2 regions of the Streptomyces sp. NPDC102467 genome follow, and region 2 is predicted to be linked to the other one. Evidence: riboswitches for the same ligand, from Rfam matches in the RefSeq annotation. Region 2 holds a riboswitch; the other holds the start of a gene.
The links. Region 2 has a riboswitch for glycine ahead of gcvT (glycine cleavage system aminomethyltransferase GcvT). Riboswitches for the same ligand answer to the same signal wherever they lie in the genome.

Region 1: linked by a shared signal. The riboswitch ahead of gcvP (aminomethyl-transferring glycine dehydrogenase) and the one ahead of gcvT (glycine cleavage system aminomethyltransferase GcvT) in region 2 are both predicted to bind glycine.

What each region holds. Positions count from the first base shown of each region.
Region 1 is NZ_JBIWKA010000039.1:7,944-14,997, forward strand. Features, by position in the region: gene ACIREE_RS41225 (glutamate--cysteine ligase) at 1-805, opposite strand, end outside; gene ACIREE_RS41230 (hypothetical protein) at 1,331-1,915, shown strand; gene ACIREE_RS41235 (DUF5999 family protein) at 2,225-2,425, shown strand; gene gcvP (aminomethyl-transferring glycine dehydrogenase) at 2,495-5,380, opposite strand; glycine riboswitch at 5,566-5,661, opposite strand; gene ACIREE_RS41245 (PRC-barrel domain-containing protein) at 5,774-6,205, shown strand; gene ACIREE_RS41250 (DNA polymerase IV) at 6,424-7,054, opposite strand, start outside.
Region 2 is NZ_JBIWKA010000010.1:352,407-359,460, forward strand. Features, by position in the region: gene ACIREE_RS22995 (enhanced serine sensitivity protein SseB C-terminal domain-containing protein) at 1-711, opposite strand, end outside; gene ACIREE_RS23000 (enhanced serine sensitivity protein SseB) at 830-1,612, opposite strand; gene ACIREE_RS23005 (AAA family ATPase) at 1,650-2,309, opposite strand; glycine riboswitch at 2,456-2,570, shown strand; gene gcvT (glycine cleavage system aminomethyltransferase GcvT) at 2,744-3,859, shown strand; gene gcvH (glycine cleavage system protein GcvH) at 3,927-4,304, shown strand; gene glyA (serine hydroxymethyltransferase) at 4,311-5,576, shown strand; gene ACIREE_RS23025 (L-serine ammonia-lyase) at 5,748-7,054, shown strand, end outside.

The DNA.
Region 1 (7,054 bases), on a different contig from region 2:
CGGAGTCGATCCACCGCTCCCCGAACCAGGTCCGCGGGCGCACCCCCTGCGTCTGCAGCTCGGGCGGCCGGGTGTCCGTGGACTGCTGGAACAGCGGGGGCCGCGACTCCCGCCACAGCTCGCGCCCGAACAGGAACGGCGCGTTGGCCCCCACCGCGATCTGCGCCGCGGCCACCGCCTGCGCCGCGTTCCACACATCGGCGAACCGGCTCGGTGTGACCTGGAGGTGCAACTGCACGGAGGTACAGGCGGCTTCGGGCGCGATCGAGGAGGACGTGCAGGTCAGCCGCTCCACACCGTCGATGTCGAGCACGAAGTCCTCGCCGCGGGCGCCGACGATCGCCTCGTTGAGCAGGGTGTACCGGTCGACGTCCGACAGGTTCGCGGAGACGAGATCGTCCGCGCTCAACGTCGGCAGAATGCCGATCATCACGATCCCCGCGTCGACCTCATTGGCCTTTCGATGGGCATAGCCGAGCCCGGTGCGCAGCTCCTCGGCGAGCTGATCGAGAACGCGGCCGCCGAGCCGGTGCGGCGCGATGTTCACTTCCAGATTGAACATCGCGAGTTCCGTTTGGAAATCCCGGCTCGCGATGCGCTCGAGCACTTCCGCATTCATCATTCTCGGCATCCCGTCGGGCCCGGCGAGATTGAGTTCGATCTCCAGGCCCATGAGATTTTTGGGCCGGTCGAACCGCTTCTCGTCCAAGAGCCGCCCGAGCCCCACGAGACACTCCCGCAACTTGTCCCGGTAGTCCCGCCGGTCGGCCAGGTCGACCGCGCCCGCAACGACCTTCTCCCCCATGGAAGCTTCCCTCCTCGCATGGGCCGCCCGACGATCCGGCCGCGTGTCACGGTGGATGATGCCCATGCAATGTGATCGATAAGGCCCCCTGCGGACCCACGGAGCAGTACGCTCGGTGCGCTTACCCCGGGGCACATTCCTTAGGCATGCGACGTTCCGTAGATACATCTACGAACGGTTGGTGAAAAACGCCGACGAGAATCAGCCGACCGCCCGCTCGGGCAACACCGAGGTCACGCGGCGAAGGTTCAGGGGAAATCGGATGGGCGCCGACAAAACGGCGCCGAAACGAAGGCCGAATAGCGCCTTGCGCACCCCATCCGCCTTGGTAGCGGAAACAACTTGTGAACACACGTCGTATAAACTTCGCTAACGAGACAGAGAGTTGGCGCCCACGGTCGAGGCCCCGCCCCCTCTGCCCCGCGTAACGCTGCGCACTCACGCGCACCCCGCAGCAGACAGCGCCGTCCGCTCGTCCCGCACCGCCCTCGCACCACGTGCCTGTCGAATGAGAGGCGACCCACCATGCCGCTGCACGTCCCCCCGGCTCCCGCGCCCGCCCTCCGCACTGTCCTCACAGCCCTAGGTTCGCCCACCGCCGTCCGTGAGGCCCGCACCCCGTCCCTGCGTGTCGCACAGGGACCGGCAAGTCCTGAACTCCCTCTGCCCGTCCATGTGTTGGACCGCATCACGGAAACCACCGGGCCGTCGCGCGCCCGCCTCGCCGGCTGGCGTTTCCTCATCCGTTGCGGGGATCGCGCGGTGGCCGCCGCCGACACGATGCTCACCCCGGACGGCTGGACCTTCTCGCACTTCTTCGAAGGCCCCTACGTCTCCTCCACCGAACGCGCCCTGCGCCAGGCGGAAACCCTGCCGAAGACCTACCAGCCACGGCTGCTCTCGGTCCCGGAGCTGTACATGCTCACCCTGTGGCTGCACGGCGACCACACCGCCGACGCCTCGAGCGGCCAACCGGCGGCCGACGACATCCTGATCCCGCTCGCGCCGGCCCCGCCCGGCATCGCGGCCCACCGCCCGCACCGCGTGGCGGAACTGCTACCGGTCCTCGCCCTCCGCCTGACTCCACCGCGGGCCGCCCTGCTCGCCTGACCCTGTGCCCCGCACCGTCCGCCGTCCGGTCGCGGGGCACAGCTCTGCCCGCGCCCGCCCTACCGGACTAGCCCACTAGGACCACCCCGAACCACCCGAAGGGACAGTGCAGTTGGGATGAACCGTCCGCACGGGTGACGCGTCTCCATCCTGTGAGGACCGCTGCAACGAAATCCCTGCGGATTGACGTCCACAGGGCAACACTGGGTTCGGACCAACTGAAAACGGGGGGCGGCCATGAACACGACTTCACGCCGCAGCACAGACGCCAATGTCATTGACTTAACTACGCAGCGAAAGAACCCATCCATGTGCCAGCACCAGCCATCGTGCCCGACAGCAGAATCCGCTGACAGGGAGGCCGCGCTCCCCGTGGCTCATCACCCGGAGCAAGGCTGGAGCCTCCTGTGCAACGGAGTCCTGCTCTTCGAGGACACCGGTGAGCTGCTCCCCAACGGCACGATCATCGCCCCGCACCGCCCACTGGCCGCCGTGGTCACAGCGGCGTAGAGGCCCAGGCGCACAAGGGCGCGCGACCAGCCACTCGCCATGGCCGGCCGCGCTGCCCCTCCCCGCTCCTTACGCCTCGTAGGCGTCCAGCGGCGGGCACGAGCACACCAGGTTCCGGTCACCGAACGCCTGGTCGATGCGGCGCACGGGCGGCCAGTACTTGTCCGAAGCGGCGACCCCCGCGGGGAAGACACCTTCCTCACGGCTGTACGCGTGGCTCCAGTCGCCGCCGAGCATCCCGGCCGTGTGCGGAGCGTTCCGCAGCGGGTTGTCATCCACCGGCCACTCGCCGGAGGCGACCCGCTCGACCTCCCCGCGAATGGCGATCATCGCGTCGCAGAAGCGGTCGATCTCGCCGAGGTCCTCGCTCTCGGTCGGCTCGATCATCAGCGTCCCCGCGACCGGGAACGACATGGTCGGCGCGTGGAACCCGTAGTCGATGAGGCGCTTGGCGATGTCGTCGACGCTGACCCCGGTCGCCTTGCTGAGCGGCCGCAGATCGATGATGCACTCGTGCGCGACGAGCCCGCCGGGCCCGGTGTAGAGCACCGGGTAGTGCGGCTCGAGCCGCTTGGCGATGTAGTTCGCGGAGAGCACGGCGACCTGCGTCGCCCGCTTCAGCCCCTCGCCGCCCATCAGCCGTACGTACGACCACGAGATCGGCAGGATCCCGGCGGAGCCCCACGGCGCGGCCGAGATCGGCCCGACACCGGTCTTCGGCCCGGCGGCCGGCTGCAGCGGGTGGTTCGGCAGATGCGGCGCGAGGTGGGCGCGCACCCCGACCGGGCCGACGCCGGGACCGCCGCCGCCGTGCGGGATGCAGAACGTCTTGTGCAGGTTCAGGTGCGAGACGTCGCCGCCGAAGTGCCCCGGCTTGGCGAGCCCCACCAGGGCGTTGAGGTTCGCCCCGTCGACGTACACCTGGCCGCCGGCGTCGTGCACGGCGGCGCAGATGTCGGCGACGTGCTCCTCGAAGACCCCGTGCGTCGACGGGTACGTGATCATGAGGACGGAGAGCTGTTCGGCGTACTGCGCGATCTTGGCGCGCAGGTCCTCGACGTCGATCTCGCCGTCGTCGGCGGTCTTCACGACGACGACCTTCATCCCGGCCATCACGGCGCTGGCCGCGTTCGTACCGTGCGCCGACGACGGGATGAGACAGACGGTCCGCTGCTCGTCGCCGTTGGCGCGGTGGTAACCCCGCACGGCCAGCAGCCCCGCGAGCTCGCCCTGCGAACCGGCGTTCGGCTGCAGCGACACGTTGTCGTAGCCGGTGACCTCGGCGAGCCGCTCCTCCAGTTCGCGGATGAGCGTGAGGTAGCCCTGCGCCTGATCGGCCGGCGCGAAGGGGTGCAGCTGCCCGAACTCGGGCCAGGTGACCGGCTCCATCTCCGTCGTCGCGTTGAGCTTCATCGTGCAGGAGCCCAGCGGGATCATGCCGCGGTCGAGCGCGTAGTCACGGTCGGCGAGCTTGCGCAGGTAGCGCAGCATCGCGGTCTCCGAGCGGTGCTGGTGGAAGACCGGGTGCGTCAGGATCTCGTCACCGCGCAGCGCCGTCTCCGGCAGTACGTCGGCCACCTCGGCGTCCAGCGCTTCGATGTCCGCCTCGACACCGAACGCGTCCCAGACGACCCCGAGCCGGCTCCGCGTGGTGGTCTCGTCGCAGGCGATCGAGACGTGGTCGGCGTCGACGAGCCGCAGGTTGACCCCGCCCTCACGAGCGGCGCCGACGACCCCCGCGGCCGCCCCGGGCACCCGGACCGTGAGCGTGTCGAAGTACGCTCCGTGCACGACCTCGACGCCGCCCGCCGTCAGACCGGCGGCCAGCAGCGTGGCGTAGCGATGCGTGCGCGCCGCGATGGACCGCAGGCCGTCAGGACCGTGGTAAACGGCGTACATCCCGGCCATGACGGCGAGCAGGACCTGCGCCGTACAGATGTTGCTCGTGGCCTTCTCACGACGGATGTGCTGCTCACGCGTCTGCAGGGCAAGCCGGTACGCCTTGTTCCCGTCGGCGTCCACCGAGACACCCACGAGCCGCCCGGGCAGGGACCGCGCGAACTTCTCCCGTACGGCCATGTATCCGGCGTGCGGGCCGCCGAAGCCCATCGGCACACCGAACCGCTGCGTCGTGCCGATGGCGATGTCCGCGCCCAGCTCGCCGGGCGAGGTCAGCAACGTCAGAGCGAGCAGGTCGGCGGCGACGGTGACGATGGCGCCCAGCTCGTGCGCCTGGTCGATCACGGGCTTGATGTCGCGCACGGCGCCGGAGGCCCCCGGGTACTGCACGAGCACGCCCACCACGCCGCGCTCGGCGACCTCGGCCGGAATGCCGTCGCTCAGGTCGGCGACGACGATCTCCACGCCGGTCGGCTCGGCCCGTGTCCGGATGACCGCGGTGGTCTGCGGCAGCGCGTCGGCGTCCACCACATACACACCGTCCTTGACCTTGCCGATGCGCCGCGACAGCGCCATCGCCTCGGCGGCGGCCGTGCCCTCGTCGAGCAGGGAGGCTCCGGAGGTCGGCAGTCCGGTCAGCTCCGCGACCATGGTCTGGAAGTTGAGCAGGGCCTCGAGCCGGCCCTGGGAGATCTCCGGCTGGTACGGCGTGTAGGCCGTGTACCAGGACGGGTTCTCCATGACGTTGCGCAGGATGACGGGCGGCGTGAACGTCCCGTAGTAGCCGAGCCCGATCATGGAGCCGAGCACCTGGTTGCGGTCGGCGAGGGCGCGGAGCTCGGCGAGCACCTCCGCCTCGGTCCGGGCGGCGGGCAGGTCCAGCGCCTCGGCGCTCTTGATCACATCCGGCACCGCGGCCGCCGTCAGCTCGTCGAGCGAGCCGTAGCCGACCTGCGCGAGCATCTTGGCCTGCGCGGCGTCATCCGGACCGATGTGGCGCTGTTCGAAGGGGATTCCCTGCTCCAACGCGGAGAGCGGAGTTCGGTTGGCGGTCATTGGCGGAGGCCTCCTGGTCGATGCGACCTGCGAGGGGCACCACGGCGTGCGTGCCCGGACGGCCTCCCCCTCTGTCATCTCAACCTGAGAGCTTCACCGGCCCGCCCCGCGCGATCACGGAACACACCGGCTTTCACCGTCGGTGAGGGCGGAATACGTGCACCCGCCCTGCTTTCCAGAGTGACCTCGTCCGTGCGGTACAGGGGCCTGAGAGATTCCGGGGAGGATTTGCTCCTTCGGCGCCTCCGACAACTGCTCGGAGACTCTCCCGCACGGGGTCAGCAGCCACCTGCCAGCCTACCAGCGGCGCCTTGGCCCTCCCTCGAGTGGCCGCCTCCCCCAATGTGCTCTTTCGTAGTGTTTACAGATGAGTTGCGACCAGCTGGAGGGCCCGTGCAGACCGACATCGATCCGCGCAACCTGATCGGCCGCAAGGCGCTCGACCGCAACGGAACCAAGATCGGCACGATCGACGAGGTCTACCTCGACGACGCCACGGGCGTTCCGGAGTGGGCGGCGATACGGACGGGCCTCTTCAGCCGCGACGCCTTCATCCCCCTGGAACCCAGCGAACTGATCGACGGCACCCTCCGCGTCCCTTTCGAACGCGCCCTGATCAAGGACTCCCCGGACTTCGGCGTGGGCCGCCACCTCTCCCCCGAACAGGAACTGCAGCTCTACCACCACTACGGCCTCGACATCTCGGCCCCCCACGCCCCGGACATCATGTTCGGCCGCATCGCGGGCGGCGGAGGACCCCCCGACAACCCAAGCCCCACCGACAATGCAAGCCGCTCCGGCAACTCAAGCCCCTCCGGCGATTGAGGAGCGGGGTCCGGGGCGGAGCCCCGTGCAGCACGCCACCACCCGGCCGCGCCCCCCCCCCCCCCCCCGGGGGCCCCCCCCCCCCCGCCCCCCCCCCCCCCCCCCGGCCCCCCGGCCCCCCCCCCCCCCCCGGGGCGTGGCGGAGGAACGGCGGGCCCCGCGCGGGGCGCCCCCCCCTGCAGCACGCCACCACCCGGCCGCGCCCACACCCACCCCCGCTAGGACACCACCCCCTCTTCCCCCCGCTCGACCAACGGCAACGGCTCCCCCGGCTCCAACAGCGGATCATCGACAAGAAACGTCCGCACCCGCCCGGGCCCCACCGCATACGGCGTCTCGAACCGCACCGTCACCCGCCCGAGCCCACTGCCCTGCACCCACCCCGGCCCGAACTCGGCATGCCGCACATCGTGCCCCGCCATCCACCGCCGCTCGACCGCCTCGGCCACCACCTCGGCGGCGGCCTCGACCCGCTCTCCCACCTCGACGGCGTCCACCGCGCTCCGGTCCTCTTCCTCGGCTTCCTCGGCGGCAGCCGCCTGCGCGAACAGGTCCTCCTGCGTGAAGTCGGCGAGACCACTCACCCCGACCCCGAGCAACCGCACCCCGCCCGTCGTGTCCACGGACTCCAGCAGCCGCGCGGCGGCCTCCCGCACCACCGCCGGATCGTCCGTCGGCCCGCGCAGCGTCTCGGACCGCGTGAGGGTGGAGAAGTCGTACCGCCGCACCTTCAGGACCACGGTCCGCCCCGACCGCTCGGCCGCCCGCAACCGCTCCACACACCGGTCGGCGAGCCGCCGCACCTCCGCACGGACGCGCACCCGGTCATGGATGTCCACGTCATACGTG
Region 2 (7,054 bases):
CCGGGCGTTCGCCCGCAGCCACATCGCCACCGGGTCGTACTCGTCGGACATGGCGACGGTGGAGACCGGCAGGCCGTCCGGGACCGCCGCGACGGAGCCCTGCATCATCGCCCGGACCGCGTCCACCGACGCGGGCGCCGTGTCGTACACATCGAGGCCGATCGCCAGGTACGGCGCGCCGACCGCGGGCTGCACCCACGCGCGGCGCAGCGAGCGGACCGCGGTGGTGCGGTGCGCGTTCTGCGCGAGCAGCGCGTAGAACTGCGGGAGTTCGATGGTCGGCTCGGCGAGGCGCAGCGGCCCGGCCGGCTGCCGGTCGAGCCCGCCCGCGATGCGGCGCAGATCGAGCCAGGGCACGCCCACCCCGCCGCCCGGCGCGTGCGGATTGAGCCACAGGCCGTAGTGGTCGGGGTAGAGGGTGCGGGCCGCGTCGACCCCGCCGACCACCTCGTAGGCGCGGGACCAGCCGGACGCGGAGAGCTCCTGCGCGGATGTCACGCAGGGCGCGTAGGAGAAACCGTCGACGTCCATGTTCCCGTACTGGGCGTCGGGCGAGCCGGCCTGGCCGTGCCAGAGCAGCATCCAGACCTGTCCCGCGGCAGGGTCGGCGAGGGCCGCGAGGAGCGCCTCGTACGCGTCGTAGCGCCCGGGGGTCACCTGGCGCAGCATGTGCTCGACCTGTCCGGCCGCGGCCGTGCCCGACGCACTCACCCGTAACCGCCCCTTCGTGAACGTCCGTGTTCCGCCGTGACCGGGAGGCACAGCGCCGCCCGGTCAGGTCATGAAACCAGCTTAAGCGGCGTTCCTGACACCGACTTGGCGGACGGCGTCAGCGTTCCCGTGCATAGAACGGCTGTACGCGTGTGCGCAGGAAGTCGGCGACCGGGTCCTGCGTGACGTCGAGGAACACCAGGTTCACCGGCCAGCCGGCCGGCGCCCGGCCGAGCGCACGGCCCAGCGCGTCGAGCGGCAGGTCGCGCGCGGCGCCCTCCCACTGGCTCAGTTCCACGCCGACGAAAAGGGACGGAGCCGCGTCCTCGACGACGGCGAGGCAGCGGCGGGCGCTCATCACCGTGCCGGTCGCCTCGAACTCCTCGCGGACCGCCGACAGGAAGTCCACCGGGTCGTGCTGCCAGTCCGGCTCGGAGAGCACGACACGGCCGCCGGAGGCCGGGCCGTCGAGCGGGGTGCGGCCGGCGCGGGCCAGCTCGGCGACGGCGGGCGGGGGCAGCGGGACACCGACCGCGCCGTCCGGGTTCAGGGCGAGCCCCACCTGGGCGGGCAGTCCGCGCGCGAACTCGACGGCCGGGGCCACCGTGCAGTTCATGCGGCCGCCGGTGACCTGCATGAACTGCTGCTCGGAGCTGAAGACGGGCACGTACACCTGGCCCTCTATCTCCAGCGTCGGCAGGTCGAGGTCGCGGCTCGCGGCGCTGCCGCCCTGCGGCAGCGGTATCCAGATCGGGCTGCGGCCGAGCACCTCGACGATGCGGCCGCCCGCCCCTTCGACTCCGAGCGCCGCGGCGAGGACCTCCTCCAGCTCGTTCGCCGGCCAGCCCTGCGTGGGGTGGGGGTAGGGGTGTGCGTCCTCGTGATGCGCGGGGTGCTCCATAGCCGCCGACGATAACGCGAACGTCCGGGCGGGCGGGCTACTCCCGGAACGTGATCCCGCCAAGCGCGTCGGTCGCCGCCCGGTCGAGGAGCACCGCCGACTCGATCCCCGACGGCAGGTCGCCCCGCTCCGTCGCCGTCACCAGCGCGCCGACCGCCCGGCGATGACGCGCGAACGCGTACCGCGACACCCCGCGGCCCCGCACCAGCTGACCTTCGAGGGCCGTGTCCGGCGGCACGTCGAGGAGCAGCAGATGGACGGCGGCGCCGCGCCGCCGCGCCGCGCGGGTCACCCAGCGGCGCACCCAGGCCTGGGTGCCGCAGTCGTGCACGACCACGCTGGCGCCCGAGCGCATCGCCCGCCGCAGACCTGCGTAGTGCGCTACCCGGACCAGCGGCCGGTAGAGCACGTACGGCACCCGCGGCAGCCGGGCGGCCCAGCGCTCGCGGGTGTCCTGCGAGTCGATGCGCACGACGGTGACGGCCCGCCGCATCAGGGTCGACTTGCCGCTGCCCGGCAATCCGGAGAGCACCACGAAATCGCCCGCCGCGAAGCCGATCAGGTGCGGCGTACGGCCGCCGCGTCCCCGTAGGTCCCGCACCGAGCGCTGCCGAGGGATCCGCACTCCCGGCACCACCGCGGCCGCGGCCGAAGCCGTCGTCGCGTACACCCCCACGACTGGCTTGTGCACCGTGATCGTCCTCCCCGTTCCGGTCACGCCACTGCTGTCCTCGTTCTGTCCACCAAGTGTAAAGAGAAGGTAATGCCCTACAAGGGGTTTCCCCGTTCGAGGGGCATGCAATGATGTGCGCGCCACACCCACACAACCGCATACCGGCCGCTTGAATCCGCGCGGGAGAGTTCCGGGAACCACCAGCCCACCAGGAGTACGGGTACCCGGACGCCGAAGGAGCAAGTTCTCCCTTGAATCTCTCAGGCCCCGTACCGCGCGGGCGAGGCACATCTGAAAAGCGGGCCGCCCGTCCAGTCCGGCGGCCCCACCCAAGGTGCAAGTCATGACCACCAGTACGCGTGGTCGGGGCGAACCTCTCAGGTTCCGATGACAGATGGGGAGGAACCTCCGCCACGGGGGACCCCTCGCCATCGCCGTCACGCCCGGGAGCACCAGCCATGACCCGTACCCCCCGTACGACCGCCCTCGACGCCCTGCACCGCTCGCTGGGCGCCACGATGACCGACTTCGCCGGCTGGGACATGCCACTGCGCTACGCCAGCGAGCGCGACGAGCACAACGCCGTGCGTACGAAGGCCGGGCTCTTCGACCTGTCCCACATGGGTGAGATCACGGTGTCGGGACCGGACGCGGCGGCGTTCCTGAGCTTCTCGCTCGTGGGCAACATCGCCACGGTCGGTGTCGGCCGCGCCCGCTACACCATGATCTGCCGCGCCGACGGCGGCATCCTCGACGACCTGATCGTCTACCGCCTCGGCGACGCCGAGTTCATGGTCGTCGCCAACGCGGGCAACGCGCAGACCGTGCTCGACGCCCTGACCGAGCGCGTCACCGGGTTCGATGCCGAGGTACGTGACGACCGCGACGCGTACGCGCTGATCGCCGTGCAGGGCCCGCACTCCCCCGCCATCGTGAAGTCCGTCACGGACGCGGACCTGGACGGGCTGAAGTACTACGCAGGTCTGCCGGGCACCGTCGCCGGTGTCGAGGCGCTCATCGCGCGCACCGGCTACACCGGTGAGGACGGCTTCGAGCTGTTCGTCGCCCCCGCCGACGCGGAGAAGCTGTGGCAGGCGCTGACCGAGGCGGGCGCCGAATACGGCCTGATCCCGTGCGGCCTGTCCTGCCGCGACACGCTGCGCCTGGAAGCGGGCATGCCGCTGTACGGGCACGAGCTGACCACGGAGCTGACGCCGTTCGACGCGGGCCTCGGCCGGGTCGTGAAGTTCGAGAAGGACGGCGACTTCGTGGGCCGCGAAGCCCTGACGGCCGCCGCCGAGCGCGCCGAGAGCGCCCCGCCCCGCAAGCTCGTCGGCCTGATCGCCGAGGGCCGCCGCGTCCCGCGCGCGGGCATGCCGGTCGTCCACGAAGGCCAGGTGGTCGGCGAGGTCACCTCCGGCGCCCCCTCCCCGACCCTCGGCAAGCCGCTCGCCATCGCGTACGTGGACGCCGCGCTCGCCGCGCCCGGTACGGCAGGTGTCGGCGTGGACATCCGCGGTACGCATGAGCCGTACGAGGTCGTGGCGCTGCCGTTCTACAAGCGCCAGAAGTGACGCTCGTCGCCCCGCCGCCCTCCCCCACTGTCATCAGCACCCTCCCGCGTACAGGAGAATTCGCCTCATGAGCAACCCCCAGCAGCTGCGTTACAGCAAGGAGCACGAGTGGCTGTCGGCCGTGGAGGACGGCGTCGCCACGGTCGGTATCACGGAGCACGCGGCCAACGCGCTCGGTGACATCGTGTTCGTCCAGCTCCCCGAGGTCGGCGACACCATCACCGCGGGCGAGACCTGCGGCGAGCTGGAGTCCACCAAGTCGGTCTCCGACCTGTACTCCCCCGTCTCGGGCGAGGTCACCGAGGCCAACCAGGACGTCGTCGACGACCCGTCCCTGGTGAACTCGGCCCCCTTCGAGGGCGGCTGGCTGTTCAAGGTCCGCGTCTCCGAGGAGCCGAAGGACCTGCTCACCGCCGACGAGTACACCGAGTTCTCCGGGAGCTGACCGAAGATGTCTGAAAAGTCCGCACTGAACGCGTCCCTGCACGAGCTCGACCCGGACGTGGCCAAGGCCGTCGACGCCGAGCTGCACCGCCAGCAGTCGACCCTGGAAATGATCGCGTCGGAGAACTTCGCCCCGGTCGCCGTCATGGAGGCGCAAGGGTCGGTCCTCACCAACAAGTACGCCGAGGGCTACCCCGGCCGCCGGTACTACGGCGGCTGCGAGCACGTCGACGTCACCGAGCAGATCGCGATCGACCGGGTCAAGGAGCTGTTCGGCGCCGAGTACGCCAACGTGCAGCCGCACTCGGGCGCCTCCGCGAACCAGGCCGCCCTCTTCGCGCTCGCCAAGCCCGGCGACACGATCCTCGGCCTGGACCTGGCGCACGGCGGCCACCTCACGCACGGCATGCGCCTGAACTTCTCCGGCAAGCAGTTCGACGTGGTCGCGTACCACGTCGACGACAACGGCCTGGTCGACATGGCCGAGCTGGAGCGGCTCGCCAAGGAGCACCGCCCGAAGGTGATCATCGCCGGCTGGTCGGCGTACCCGCGCCAGCTGGACTTCGCCGAGTTCCGTCGCATCGCCGACGAGGTCGAGGCGTTCCTGTGGGTCGACATGGCGCACTTCGCGGGCCTGGTGGCCGCGGGCCTGCACCCCAACCCCGTGCCGTACGCGGACGTCGTCACGTCCACGACGCACAAGACGCTCGGCGGTCCGCGCGGCGGCATCATCCTCGCCAAGAAGGACTTCGCGAAGAAGCTGAACTCGTCCGTCTTCCCGGGCTTCCAGGGCGGCCCCCTCGAGCACGTGATCGCGGCGAAGGCGGTCTCCTTCAAGATCGCGGCCTCGGACGACTTCAAGGAGCGCCAGCAGCGCACGATCGAGGGTGCGCGCATCCTCGCCGAGCGGCTGACCTCCGAGGACGCCCGCGCCCACGGCGTGAACGTGCTCTCCGGCGGCACGGACGTGCACCTGGTCCTGGTCGACCTGCGCGAGTCCGAGCTCGACGGGCAGCAGGCCGAGGACCGCCTCCACGAGGTCGGCATCACGGTCAACCGCAACGCCGTCCCGAACGACCCGCGCCCGCCGATGGTCACCTCCGGCCTGCGCATCGGCACGCCCGCCCTCGCCACCCGCGGCTTCACGGCCGAGGACTTCACCGAGGTCGCCGACGTGATCGCCGAGGCGCTCAAGCCGTCCTACGACACGGACGCACTCAAGGCCCGCGTGACCGCATTGGCCGAGAAGCACCCGCTGTACCCCGGCCTGTAAAGATTTCGCGGCAGTTACGTACCCTTGCGTACGTAGACACTTCCGGGGCACCGCGCACACTGGGAACAGCAGAATCCAGCGCGCACGGTGCCCCGCCCGTGTTCCTGAACCCGAACTTCCGCACGACCCCGGCAGACAACGGCGTCTACCACCCACCATTGGAGTCTCACCGTGGCCATCTCGGTCTTCGACCTGTTCTCGATCGGCATCGGCCCGTCCAGCTCCCACACGGTCGGCCCGATGCGCGCGGCGCGCATGTTCGCGCGGCGCCTGAAGAACGAGGGCCTGCTGGCCCACACCGTCTCGATACGCGCCGAGCTGTACGGCTCGCTCGGCGCGACCGGCCACGGCCACGGCACCCCGAAGGCGGTCCTGCTCGGCCTGGAGGGCGAGTCCCCGCGCACCGTCGACGTCGAGCACGCCGACGAGCGCGTGGAGACGATCAAGTCGTCCGGGCGGATCAACCTGCTCTCCGTGCACGACATCGCCTTCTCCTTCGACGACGACCTGATCCTGCACCGCCGCGAGACCCTGCCCTACCACGCCAACGGCATGCGGCTGTGGGCCTGCGACGCCGAGGGTGCCGAGCTGCTGACCAAGACGTACTACTCGGTGGGCGGCGGCTTCGTCGTCGACGAAGATGCCGTGGCGGGTGAGAACCCGGTCGTGCCGGACGACACCGTCCTGAAGTACCCCTTCCGCACCGGCGACGAACTGCTGCGCCTCACCCGCGAGACGGGCCTGTCCATCCCGGCGCTGATGCTGGAGAACGAGAAGGCCTGGCGCACCGAGGACGAGATCCGCTCCGGCCTGCTGGAGCTCTGGCGCGTGATGCAGGCCTGCGTCTCCCGCGGCATGTCCCGCGAGGGCATCCTGCCGGGCGGCCTCAAGGTCCGCCGCCGCGCCGCGGGCTCGGCCCGCAAGCTGCGCGCCGAGGGTGATCCGCTGGCGCACTCCATGGAGTGGATCACGCTGTACGCGATGGCGGTGAACGAGGAGAACGCGGCGGGCGGCCGGGTGGTCACCGCCCCGACGAACGGTGCGGCGGGCATCATCCCGTCCGTTCTGCACTACTACGTGAACTTCGTGCCCGGCGGCTCCGCCCAGGAAAAGGAGGAGGGCGTGGTCCGCTTCCTGCTCTCGGCGGGCGCGATCGGCATGCTCTTCAAGGAGAACGCGTCGATCTCGGGTGCCGAGGTCGGCTGCCAGGGCGAGGTCGGCTCCGCCTGCTCGATGGCGGCGGGCGCGCTCGCCGAGGTCCTCGGCGGCAGCCCCGAGCAGGTCGAGAACGCGGCCGAGATCGGCATGGAGCACAACCTCGGCCTGACCTGCGACCCCGTCGGCGGCCTGGTCCAGATCCCCTGCATCGAGCGCAACGGCATGGCGGCCGTGAAGGCCGTCACCGCCGCCAAGATGGCGATGCGCGGCGACGGCTCCCACAAGGTCTCCCTCGACAAGGTCATCAAGACCATGAAGGA